2 regions of the Sphingomicrobium clamense genome follow, and region 1 is predicted to be linked to the other one. Evidence: predicted binding sites of a transcription regulator. Region 1 holds the regulator's gene; the other holds the start of a gene.

What was found. Region 1 encodes LexA, which represses DNA repair genes until DNA is damaged. Its sites were predicted from a motif close to GTTCCNCNCTTGTTCT; they were not measured.
Region 2: KTQ36_RS02875 (ribonucleoside-diphosphate reductase subunit alpha) is a predicted target of LexA. The motif match lies at 3,288-3,303, and genes of this name have one in related genera.

What each region holds. Positions count from the first base shown of each region.
Region 1 covers NZ_JAHVAH010000001.1:1,251,015-1,257,228, reverse strand. The annotation lists gene tpiA (triose-phosphate isomerase) at 1-576, opposite strand, end outside; gene KTQ36_RS06500 (peptidylprolyl isomerase) at 719-2,668, shown strand; gene KTQ36_RS06495 (anthranilate synthase component II) at 2,681-3,268, shown strand; gene lexA (transcriptional repressor LexA) at 3,329-3,979, shown strand; gene KTQ36_RS06485 (VOC family protein) at 3,983-4,450, shown strand; gene KTQ36_RS06480 (ComEC/Rec2 family competence protein) at 4,454-6,214, opposite strand, start outside.
Region 2 covers NZ_JAHVAH010000001.1:585,157-591,370, forward strand. The annotation lists gene KTQ36_RS02855 (ribonucleotide-diphosphate reductase subunit beta) at 1-616, opposite strand, end outside; gene KTQ36_RS02860 (hypothetical protein) at 666-827, opposite strand; gene KTQ36_RS02865 (hypothetical protein) at 950-1,192, opposite strand; gene KTQ36_RS02870 (hypothetical protein) at 1,196-1,375, opposite strand; gene KTQ36_RS02875 (ribonucleoside-diphosphate reductase subunit alpha) at 1,380-3,248, opposite strand; gene KTQ36_RS02880 (DUF3617 domain-containing protein) at 3,794-4,354, opposite strand; gene KTQ36_RS02885 (DUF3617 domain-containing protein) at 4,338-4,913, opposite strand; gene KTQ36_RS02890 (HNH endonuclease) at 4,966-5,247, opposite strand; gene KTQ36_RS02895 (DUF3617 domain-containing protein) at 5,247-5,786, opposite strand; gene uvrB (excinuclease ABC subunit UvrB) at 5,850-6,214, shown strand, end outside.

The DNA of each region.
Region 1 (6,214 bases):
TTTGCCCAACTCGCCGCGAAGGTGAGCGTGCATCTCGCGAATCTCGTCCGGACCGGCGACCTTTCCGGTGCCGATCGCCCAGATCGGTTCGTAGGCCACCGACAATTTTCCCTCAGGAATTTCACCCGGGAGCGACGCGACGATCTGCTTGCCGACCGTCTCCAGCGCGTTTCCGGCCTCGCGGACGTCGAGGCTCTCGCCGCAGCAGACGATGACATCGAGCCCTGCCGCGAGCGCGGCGGCCGCCTTGGCAGCGACCTGCGCATCGGTCTCGCCAAAGGCCTCGCGCCGTTCACTGTGACCGACGATGACGGTTTCGGCCCCGGCATCGACCAGCATGGCCGCCGAGATCGATCCGGTGAAGGCTCCCCGCGGTTCGGCATGAACGTCCTGCCCGCCAATAACGAAGCCCGGCGCGGCTTCCGAGGCTCGCTCGATCAGCGTCGCCGGCACGCAGATGGCCGTATCGATGTCGGACAGCGTTTCCGACGCCATCGAGATTCGCGTGATTTCACCGAGATCGCCCGCGATCCCGTGCATCTTCCAGTTTCCCGCGATCAGCTTGCGCCGCGCCATGTCCCAGCCTCCCCTTCGAAATCGGACCGCGGGGGCCTAGCATCTTGATTTTGACGGGCCAAGTGCCAGTTCGGTTGAAACTCGAATGGCCGCTCTCTAAAGCGGTCGCCAACTTCCAGAACCGCGAAAGTCGCCCCCTGCCATGATTTCAGCTTTCCGCAACATGTCGAACAGCAAGGTCGGCATGGCCATCATCATCGTGATCGGCGCCGTTATCGTCTTTTCTTTCGCGATGGCGGATATCAGCAATGTGGGTGTCGGCGGCGGCGCGCGGACGAGCAACCTTGCCGAAGCAGGCGGCGAACCGGTGACCGATCGCCAGATGAGCGACGCGCTCGAGCAGGAACTCGCGCGCCAGCGTCAGCAGAACCCTGAGGCCGACTATCCCGATCTCGACCCGCTCTTCGACCCCATCCTCGAAAGCCTCATCACCGAACGAGCGCTGCAGGCGTTCGCCAAGGATAACGGCTTCATCCTGTCCAAGCGTCTGATCGACGCCGAGATAGCGCGCCTTCCGAACGTCACTGGCGCGGACGGCAAATTCTCCGACGCGGCCTATCGCGCCTTCCTGTCGCAGGCCCGCCTGACCGATGCGCAGATCCGTGATGAATTCCGACTACAGTTGCTCAACCGGCTGATGCTGGTGCCGGTGGCGGCCGAGGTGCGCGTCCCCAACGGCATCGCGCGTCCCTACGCGTCGATGCTGCTCGAGCGTCGCGAGGCCGAGGTGGTCATGGTCCCCGCCGCACCGTTCGCGGCCGGGATCGATCCGACCGACGAACAGATCCAGGGCTTCTACCGCGCGCAGGCGGTCCGCTACATGGTGCCCGAACAGCGCGTCCTGCGCTTTGCGGCTATCACGCCCGACAGCGTGTCGGTCGCCGAGCCGTCCGAAGCGGAAATCACCGCGTCGCTCAATGCGCGCGCTTCCGAATTCTCCTCGCAGGACATCCGCGTGATCAGCCAGGTCGTGCTTCCCGACGAAGCGACGGCGGTCATGGTGGCCGATGCCGCGCGCGAGGGCAGCTTTGCCGACGCCGTGGCCCCGCAGGGCTTTTCGGCTGCCGACGTCTCGGTCGGACCGCAGACGCGTGAGCAGTTCGAAGACCTTACCTCCGAGGGTGTGGCGGCAGCCGTCTTTGCCAACAGCGTCGACGCCGGCTCGATCGTCGGCCCGGTCCGTTCGTCGTTCGGCTGGCACGTGGTTCGCGTCGACTCGATCCGCAGTGAGGGAGGCACTTCGCCTGCCGAAGCCCGCGCGCAGGTGATCGCGGATTTACGCGCCGCCCAGCGCCAGGCGTCGCTGTCCGAAAAGGTCGCCGACTTCGAAGACCTGATCCGCGACGGAGCGAGCTTCACCGAAGCCGCTGCCGAAACCGGCCTGACGATCACCGAGACCCCGGCCATCACCGCCAGCGGCCGCGACCTCGACAACCCGGACTATCGCTTGCCCGATGGCTATCAGCAGGCGCTGACCAACGGGTTCCAGATGTTCGCGGGCGACGATCCAGAAGTCGCCGTGGTCGGAGAGGATGAGGGCTTCGTCATGGTTGCGGTCGGCGACATCATCGAGGCCGCGCCCGCTCCCTTGGCCGAAATTCGCGATCGGGTTCGCCAGGACCTTATCGAGCGCGAGGCGCTGGCCGCTGCCCGCCGCGTGGCCACCGCGATCCAGCAGGCCATGGCCGGTGGCGCGTCCACCAGCGATGCCGTCGCCAAGGCGGAGGCGGACGAAGGCATCGACCTGCCCGCCGTTCGCGAAATCGAATTCCGCCGCATGGACCTCGCGCAATTCCAGGGCAATGTCCCCGCGCCGGTGCAGATGATGTTCAACCTCACCGAGGGTCAGTCGCGGGTGACGGGCGGCGCTACCAACGAAGGCATCTACGTCGTCAAGACGGTCGGGATCGAGCGCGGCGACGCGACGACCAATCCCGGACTCGTCTCGCAGACGTCGCAAGGCTTCCGCCAGGTGTTCGGGAACGAGCTGACCGAACAGTTCCTTCGCGCCGTGCGCGAGGATGTCGGGGTGAGCCGCAATGAAAGCGTCATTGCCGCAACGCGCCAGCGCATCACCGGCGGGGGCCAGTAAGGCGCCGCGCTTATGGCTGCGCCGTCGATCCTGGTCCTCGACAATTACGACAGTTTCACCTTCACGCTGGTCGACTATCTCCGGTCGCTGGACGCTGAGGTCGACGTCGTCCGCGCCGATGCGCTGAGCGTCGAGCAGGCGATGGCTCGAGGTGACGACGGCATTCTCGTATCCCCCGGGCCCGGTACGCCGCAAGACGCCGGGATCAGCGTCTCGCTCGCTGCCGCGGCCGTCGACGACCGCCGCCCCTATCTCGGGATTTGCCTGGGTCATCAGGCGCTGGCGCTGGCTTGCGGGTCGAAGGTCGACCGCGTGGCTCCCGTGCACGGCAAGGTCGCGCGCGTGTGTCATGATCAGAGCGGCGTCTTCGAAGGACTCCCCAGCCCGCTAGATGCAACGCGATACCATTCGCTGGCCGTCCCGGAACCGTATTCACCGCTAAGACCCAATGCGTGGAGCGATGACGGGCTGGTCATGGCCATGCGTCACGAGCACGCGCCGGCGCATGGTATTCAATTCCATCCCGAAAGCGTCGCGAGCGAACATGGTCACGCCATGCTGAGCGCTTTCTTGCGCATTTGCGATAGCAAAACGACTTGACAGAGGCGCAATACGTTCTCTAACTGTTCCCTATTCGTTTACCAGTGACGAGGGGTGCACATGTTGACCGCCAAGCAGAAGGAATTGCTCGCCTTCATCAATTCGCGTCTCAACGACGACGGCGTTTCGCCCAGTTTCGATGAAATGCGCGAGGCCTTGGGGCTGGCGTCCAAGTCGGGTGTCCATCGCCTGATCGGTGCGCTGGAGGAGCGCGGATTCATTCGCCGCCTCCCCAATCGCGCACGCGCGCTCGAAGTCATCAAGCTTCCCGACGGCATGGAAGCGGCACCGACCCCCGCCGCGATGCCTGTCGTCCCCGCCCCCGCGAACGACGTGATCGAGATCCCCCTTCACGGACGGATTGCGGCGGGCACCCCCATCGAGGCGCTGCAGGGTACCGAAGGTTTCCAGGTCCCTGCCGCCCTCCTCGGACCGGGCGAACATTATGCGCTCGAAGTGTCGGGCGATTCGATGATCGAGGAAGGCATTCTCGACGGCGATTTCGCGCTGATCCGCAAGGTCGACAGCGCGCGCGATGGCGAGATCGTCGTGGCCCTGGTCGACGAAGAGGAAGCGACGCTCAAGACGTGGCGGCGCGAGGGCGCGACCATCCGGCTCGACCCGGCCAACCCGACCCACCAGGCGCAGCGCTACGAGGAAGGCCGGGTGCGCGTACAGGGCCGCCTTGCCGGCATCATCCGCCGCTACTGACCGATGAAAAAACTGTTCCTTGCTGCTGCAGCCGGCCTTCTCGCCGGTTGCAGCGTCGAGCATGTGCCCGATGACGACACGGACGCGCTCGTATCGGTGGAGAAAGACGTGACTGCCCGCCTCGACTATTTCGAACTGCCTGCCGCCGATCCCGAGACGGTCGGCAAGACCCGCGACTTCTATGCCGACGCCTTTGGCTGGACGTTCACCGATTTCGGTCCCGACTATAGCGCGACTACGACCGGCGATACCGATGTCGGCCTGTCGGGCGTCACCGGTGACGACGCGATCGACAAACCGCTGCCGGTGATCCGCGTCGAAGACCTGGAGGCAGCTTTGTCGGATGTCGAAGCCGCGGGTGGACGTATCGTGCGCCCGATCTTCGCCTTTCCCGGGGGGCGCCGCTTCCACGCAGTCGACCCCGCCGGAAACGAGTTTGCGGTCTACGTCGTCGAGGAAGCCGAGGAGTAGCGCCTAGCGCCAGGGATGGTCGGTGCGGACTGCATGGACCGTGTCGACTTGCCGCTTGTGCCCAAGCGAAATTGCGATCCCGCCCGTCTCTTCGAGCGCGGCGCGATCGAGTTTGAGCCACCGCGGCGTGCAGGCCTCGGGCAGGCGCCGGTCTGCCACGACGATGTCGGCAGCTTCGCAGGCAGCGACCAATTCGCTCCACAGGATGAAATCGCGGCTCCGGATCGCGAGCAGGTCGAGCTGGTCGCCTTCCCGCTCGATCCGGGCCACACAGGCGTCGCCATTGGAGCGGGCGAAACGGCTGTCGTCCAGCGCGGTGGGATTGCCATCATAACCCGATGCCTCGGACAGCATGTCGCGGATGAAGTCGCCGCTGCGGCTACGCAGCATGACGGGTTGTCCGTCCTCGACCACGGCAAGATGGCGGCCGTCTTCGGTGATCAGGAGGTCCGGCGCGCTCTGGACGGCGGCGGTCAGCAGCCCGATCACGATCGGGAAGATCCCCAGCCAGCGCACCCGATGTCGCCAGAGGAACACCCACAGCCCGCCCAGGATGCAGGCGGCGAATGCCCATGTCGGCATGGTCGGCACCATCGCCACCGCACCCTTGGCTCCCGACGCGGTCTCGGCGACCCACATCAACAGGTCGAGCGATATGCCTGCCACCCACCAGAAAGGCGCGCCCAGCCCGACCAGGTCGAATAGTAAAGCGAGCGCCAGCATTGGCATGATCACGAAGGTCGTCAGCGGAATCGCGACCAGGTTTGCGATGACCCCGTACAGCCCGGCCTTGTGGAAATGGTAGAGCGCGAGCGGCATCAGCGTGACCTCGACGATCAGGCCGGTGATCGCGAGCGCAAGCAGGCCGCGACCGAAGCGCGACACCGTCCCCTCCTCACGCGGCCCGATCAACTGGCGCACGCGCGGATGGGCGTGGAGCGCGATGATCGACGTCACCGCCGCGAAGCTCAACTGGAAGCTCGCACCGACCAGCGATTCGGGTCGCACTAGCAGGATGATCAGCGCGCCGACCGCCACCAGCCTCAAACTCAGCGCCTCGCGCCCGATCGCGAGCCCGCCAAGGACGAGCAAAGCCGCAATGCACGCCCGAACCGTCGGCACCTGCATGCCGGTCAGGAGCGTATAGCCAATGCCCGCAAGCGCCCCGACCCCCGCCGACACGATCACGAGATTGGTGCGCAGCGCGAGCCGCTCCGAGAGCGCAAGCAGCCGCAACGAGATCAGCATCGCTGCCCCGACCACCGCCGCGATGTGCAGGCCCGACACGGCGAGCAGGTGCGCAAGGCCCGACCGTCGCATCTGGTCGGCGCGCTCAGCCGCGACCGCATTCTTGTCACCCGTCACGAGCGCAGTCGCGGTTCCGTCGCCTTCGCCCGGCAATCGTTCGCGGACATGGGCGCCCAGTGCGGCCCTGACCTTGTCGAGCGAACCGCCGGGTGACGACCGGACGACGGCGACATCGCCGAGTGCAGTGCCTACTCCGCCAATTCCGGCAAACCACGCCTTGCGCGAAAAATCGTAGGCGCCCGGTAGCGCCGGACCGGGGGGTGGCATCAGCCGCGCGCGTATCCTGACGACCGCGCCTTCGCCGATCCCCTCGACCATCTGAGCCTCGCGCAGGCTCACGCGCAATCGCGGCGGCAAGACAGCGTCCGAAGGCGCCAGCGTCAGCCGCACCCTGCCCTTCGCGACCAGCGGCTCGACACGTTCGACTTCGCCCTCGAACGTTTCGACCATGACTCG
Region 2 (6,214 bases), 670 kb from region 1:
AGGCGTGGAAGAGGCGGGTGATGCCCTCGCAGTGGAGGCTTTCGTCGCGCACCGACCAGGAGACGATCTGCCCCATGCCCTTCATCTTGTTGAAGCGCGGGAAGTTCATCAGCATGGCGAAGGAGGCAAACAGCTGCAGCCCCTCGGTGAAGCCGCCAAACATGGCGAGCGTCTTGGCGATGTCCTCGTCATTGTCGACACCGAACTCGTTCATGTAATCGTGCTTGTCGGCCATTTCCTTATATTGGAGGAAGGCCGAATATTCGCTCTCGGGCATGCCGATCGTGTCGAGCAGGTGCGAGTAGGCGGCGATGTGGATCGTCTCCATGTTGGAGAAGGCGGCCAGCATCATCTTGACCTCGGTCGGCTTGAACACGCGGCCATATTTGTCGTGGTAGCAATCCTGCACCTCGACGTCGGCCTGGGTGAAGAAGCGGAAGATCTGCGTGAGCAGGTTGCGCTCATGCTCGGTGAGCTTCTGCGCCCAGTCGCGGCAATCCTCGCCCAGCGGCACTTCCTCGGGCATCCAGTGAACCTGCTGCTGGCGTTTCCAGAAGTCGTAGGCCCAGGGATATTCGAACGGCTTATAGGCTTTGCGGGCTTCGGTCAGGGACATGTCGGACTTCTCTTCTTCAGGTCAGGCAGATTGGACAAAGGGCCGCGCGTTACATCAACGCGGCGACGAGGATGACGATTCCGGCGAGCGCCTGGAGCGCGGCCAGCGCCTTGCGCGGAACATCGCCGAGGCTATCGCGATTGAACAGGCCCCACGAGGCGACGAGCATGATGATACCGGCGACGATCATCAGGATTTGCGGCAGTTCCATAAGACTAACTCCTGGCTTCGTGGGTGTCGCTTACTGCGACTGGTTTCCCGCTGGCGTCGGCGGTGGTGAGAAGCCGCGGCGCCAGCGGGAATAGCGGAAACTGGGTGGCGGGGCGCGTCATGCTACGCCTCCGCCGTGAGGATGAGCCACTGCAGCAGCGCGACGAGCACGCCGAGCACGAACAGCAGCCAACCGTAGAATCTGACGACCCGAATGAAGCGCGGACGGCGCATCATGCGCAGTTGCCAGACGATCATTCGCCGCTGCAGGTTCATGAGTCCGCGCGGCGCGAGGATCAGGGCGAGGCCCAACACAACCGCGACCGCGGCGAGCGCGAAGGCAGCAGAAGGTGCTATGGTCGGCACGGCTCATCCTTCCATCCCCAGCGCGATCCAGACGAGCAAGCCCGACACGAGCGGGGCGGACAGGAGGAGGGCATTGCCCATCTTCACCTTGTCGCCGCCCTGGCCGCGCGCCCACAGCCCGATCGCGACGTCGGTCACGAAGAGAAAGGCGGCGAGCGCGAGGAGGATCGTGCTTGTGTCCATCGGTCTACTGGCAGGCGAGGCACTCGTCATAGTCGGTCGAGGGCAGCTCGTACTTGGCGGCTTCGGACGTGTTGTCCTTCTCAACCCCGCCAGCGAAGCCGGCGCGCTGCACCGACTTGGAGCGGAGGTAATAGAGCGATTTGATGCCCAGCTCCCACGCGCGGTAGTGGAGCATCAGGAGGTCCCACTTGTCGACGTCGGCCGGGATGAAGAGGTTGAGGCTCTGCGCCTGGTCGATCATCGGGGCGCGGTCGCCGGCAAGCTCGAGCAGCCAGCGCTGGTCGATCTCGAAGCTGGTCTTGTAGGTCGCCTTCTCTTCTTCCGAGAGGAAGTCGAGGTGGGCGACGCTGCCGTCATTCTCGAGGATCGAGTTCCACACCTGGTCGCTATCCTTCGACTTCTCCTGGAGCAGCGCCTGGAGGTGCGGGTTCTTCACGATGAAGCTGCCCGATAGCGTCTTGTGGGTGTAGATGTTCGCAGGAATGGGCTCGATGCAGGCGGAGGTGCCGCCGCAGATGATCGAGATGGACGCGGTCGGCGCGATCGCCATCTTGCAGCTGAAGCGCTCCATCGCGCCCATGTCGGCGGCGTCGGGGCAGGGCCCGCGCTCCTTGGCGAGCATCATCGAGGCTTCGTCGGCCTGCGCGCGGATATGTTTGAAGATCTTGAGGTTCCACGACTTGGCCATCGCGCCCTCGAAGGGGAGGCCGCGGGCCTGAAGGAAGCTGTGGAAGCCCATGACGCCGAGTCCGACCGAACGCTCGCGCTCGGCGCTGTATTTGGCGCGGGCCATCTCGTCGGGTGCGCGGGCGATATAGTCGCTGAGCACGTTGTCGAGGAAGCGCATAACGTCCTCGATGAACAGCTTGTTGCCGCTCCACTCGTCCCACGTTTCGAGGTTGAGCGAGGAGAGGCAGCAGACCGCGGTGCGATCGGCGCCGAGATGATCGGTGCCGGTCGGCAGCGTGATCTCCGAGCACAGGTTCGACGTCGAGACCTTGAGGCCCAGATCGCGGTGATGCTTGGGCATCGAATTGTTCACCGTGTCGGCGAAAACGATATAGGGCTCGCCGGTGGCGAGGCGGGTCTCGACCAGCTTCTGGAACAGCGCGCGGGCGTTGACCGAGCCGCGCACTTCGCCGGTCTTGGGCGACTTGAGTTCGAACTCGCTGCCGTCGCGGACCGCTTCCATGAACTCGTCGGTGATCAGCACGCCGTGGTGCAGGTTCAGCGCCTTGCGGTTGAAGTCGCCCGATGGCTTCCGGATTTCGAGGAATTCCTCAATCTCCGGATGGTGGATGTCGATATAGCAGGCGGCCGAACCGCGGCGCAGCGAGCCCTGAGAAATGGCGAGCGTGAGGCTGTCCATCACGCGCACGAAGGGGATGATGCCGCTGGTCTTGCCGTTGAGGCCGACGGGTTCGCCGATGCCGCGCACGCTGCCCCAATAGGTGCCGATGCCGCCGCCCTTGGAAGCGAGCCAGACATTCTCGTTCCAGGTGCCGACGATGCCGTCGAGGCTGTCGGATACCGAGTTCAAGTAGCAACTGATCGGGAGGCCGCGTCCGGTGCCGCCGTTCGAAAGAACGGGGGTGGCAGGCATGAACCACAGGTTCGAAATATAGTCGTAGATGCGCTGCGCATGCTTCTGGTCGTCCGAATAGGCCGACGCGACGCGCGCGAAGAGATCCTGGTAGCTCTCGTCGGGGAGCAGGTAGCGGTCCTTCAAGGTTTCCTTGCCGAACTCGGTCAGCTTCGCGTCACGCTTGGAATCGGTGACGATCTTGAACCGGCGTTCGTGGACTTTCTTGGAATCCGATACGGCTTCGGTGACGTCATCGGCCGTGACGTTTTCACCCGTCGAAAGGTCCATTTGGTTACTCCCCATGATTCGGCTGACCTGGCAGCCAATGTTCTACACTTGTTCCCCCGTGATAGCGAGTCATTCGACGCTCTATCCACAAGCTCCAGGGGACACTGCTTGAGGGACCATCCCCATGATCCCCGTTACACACAGCTTCCCCCTTCCCGGAAATGGTGATCCCGGGCCCTCAACACAAGTGGTTGGGCTGTGTCCCCTGTCGCTACACAACCTATAGTGTCGAAACGGGGATTCGAGCGCAAGAGTCATTTTTGCAACTCAACGCAATTTTAACGGTTGCCAACCGCTAAATCCGCAGCCTTCCACGCTTTTTTCCGGTGAAAATTTTTCACCGGTTTCGGGCGCGGGAATCATGTTGCGGTGCAACCCCCTTAGGAGTTCCGGGATGTGCTCTTTTGGCGTGGCTCAAACGACACGCGTCGCGCTTGCGATGCGGAGCTCGCGGGTCGACCGTAACGCGACTCCAACGAACTTGACCGCCGACAACAAAAAAGGCGGCCACCCCTCGGCAGCCGCCCCAATTGTGATGGCTAAGATCAGCCTTCGATCTCGGTGCCTTCCATTTCGGCTTCGACCTCGGCGGCAGTGCAGTCGCCAAGGCGCTTGCCCGTCATCGATCGGGTCATGTTGTAGTCGCCCGGACCTGCGAAGAAGGTACCGGTCTGCACTTCGCCTTCAAGGCCTTCGGCGGTAAATTCGCCATCGACCTGGAGGTTGACCTGTCCGGTCTTCCCGTCGCGCGAACAGGTCAGCTGCTGACGGACCTTGCCGCGGCGGAAATAGGCACCGGCATCGATCGTGCAATTGTCATTCTCTTCGCCGAAGGCTTCGGGCGGCAGGAGGCCGTCTTCGCCGACGCACACCTTGCTCGTGCGGACGTCATCCGCCTTGAGCGCGGTCCCAGCAGTGCTGCCTTCGGTGACTTCGAGCGCAGTGACGGTCGAGGTGATTTCATATTCGCCCGGCAGCAGCGTATCGACCACCTCCGCAGTCATGTCTCCACCGTCGGCGGACGGTGCATCGGTCGCTTCCCCGCCGCATGCGACAAGCGCAAAGGCCAGCGCCGTCGTCCCGGCAATCCTAGTCGTCAGTTTCATTGTCATTCTCCCCTGAAGGTTCATCGGGTCGTGCCGACCCCAATTTCGTGCAATCGCCGACCCGCCTGGCGGAAATGTCCATGACCATCGTCGCGCCCTCCGGCCCGACGCCCTTGCTGGTCAGCGTAAAGTCGTATCGGTCGGATGCATAGGTACCGGTCAATTCATTGTCCTGGACGATGTCGCCGGTGACGCAGCGCATCGATGCCTCGATCTCGCCGTCCGCCATCCGGAAGCCGGCATAGGCGCAGTCGCTTTGCGCGCCCGAGAAGAAGTCTGCGTCGGGTTCGGTCACTTCTTCCTGGGTCAGGCAAGTCGAAAATTTCTGTGCCCCGATCCGCGCTTTCAACTCGGCGGCTTCGCTCTCGCTGATGTTGGAGATGTTGAGAATTCGGCTGGTCGACTCCCACTGGCCGGCGCGAAAGAACTCGCCCTCGTTGGCGAGCCGACGCATCGTTTCGGCGACCTCGTCATGGCTGACGATGGCAGGCTCCTCCGGCTCGGCCGAACAAGCGGCAAGCGCGGACAGTGCCAGAAATGCAAACCCCGTGCGGATCAAATCCTCTCCCCCGGCGCGCAGCTTAGGCAAAGTCGCGTCGATGACAAGCGTGTTAGCGTTTCGATTTGCCGTGGGTGGGCGCATGGAAGCCGGGCGGCTTGTTGGCGATCCACGCCAGAAAACGTGCAATCGCCGGCTCGCGGCGGAGATCGCCGACGTCGTGGCCGATCGCCTCGAGCGCCTTGTTGTCGAGCGTCTTGTGCAGCGTCCGGTGACAGATGGGGTGGACCGGCACGGTCTCGCGGCCGCCGCGCGCCTTGGGAATGGGATGGTGCCGCTCGACTTTACGGCCGAGCGGCCGTTGGCAGAGCCAGCAAGGCTCCCCGCTTGCGATCAACCCATCTCGCTGCCGTCGCACTCGCCGACATGGCGACCCTCGACATGCATCTTGATCAGCCCGTCACCCTGGGGCGTCTGCATCTGCATTTCGTTGTCGCTCGAATAGCTGGTCGGCGTGTGCGTGCCCGACATGGTCATCCGCATCGTTTCGCCGCCCTGGCCCTTGCAGACCGCTTTGGCATTGACGCTGTCGCCGTCCATTTCGAACGTCTCCCAGCTGCAATCGCCGTTGGTTTCCTTCCAGAGGGCTTCGGGATCCTGCTCCGCTTCCTCGGCGGTCAGGCAATAGTTGATGCCCGCGCCGGCAAACATGGTCTTGGCCAAATCCTTCATTTCGGGCGGCATGCCGGGGATGTTCATTTCGATGACCTCGGTGGTCACCTCCCAGCGACCGGGGACGGGTTTGGCCATATCGGCCGTCGCGGCCATCACCTCGTCGTTGGTGATCGTGCCGTCGCCATCGGCATCGACGCTGCCGCTTTCGCCGCAGGCGACCAGTGCGAGGCAGCCGGTCATCAGGATCATGGTGCGCATCACTCGTCTCCCCTGTTTCGTCCAGACTCGCAACTTTGCACGTCCATCCCCATTAAGGGAAGGATGGCCATCCAGATTCGTACTTCGCTGCAGGAGCCCGAGACGGGCGAGAGCTTCGTCCCGCATCGTCCCCCGCGCCCCGAAAAGGCGGAGGGCGGCAAGCCGTTCGTGCTGCATTCCGATTATGAGCCGGCGGGCGACCAGCCGACCGCGATCAAGGAGATCGTCGAAGGCATCAGGGATGACGGCGAGGTCAGCCAGGTCCTTCTCGGCGTCACCGGTTCGGGCAAGACGTTCACGATGGCCAAGGTGATCGAGACGCTGCAGCGCCCGACGCTGGTGCTCGCGCCCAACAAGATACTCGCGGCCCAGCTCTACGGAGAGTTCAAGCGGCTCTTCCCCGAGAACGCGGTGGAATATTTCGTCAG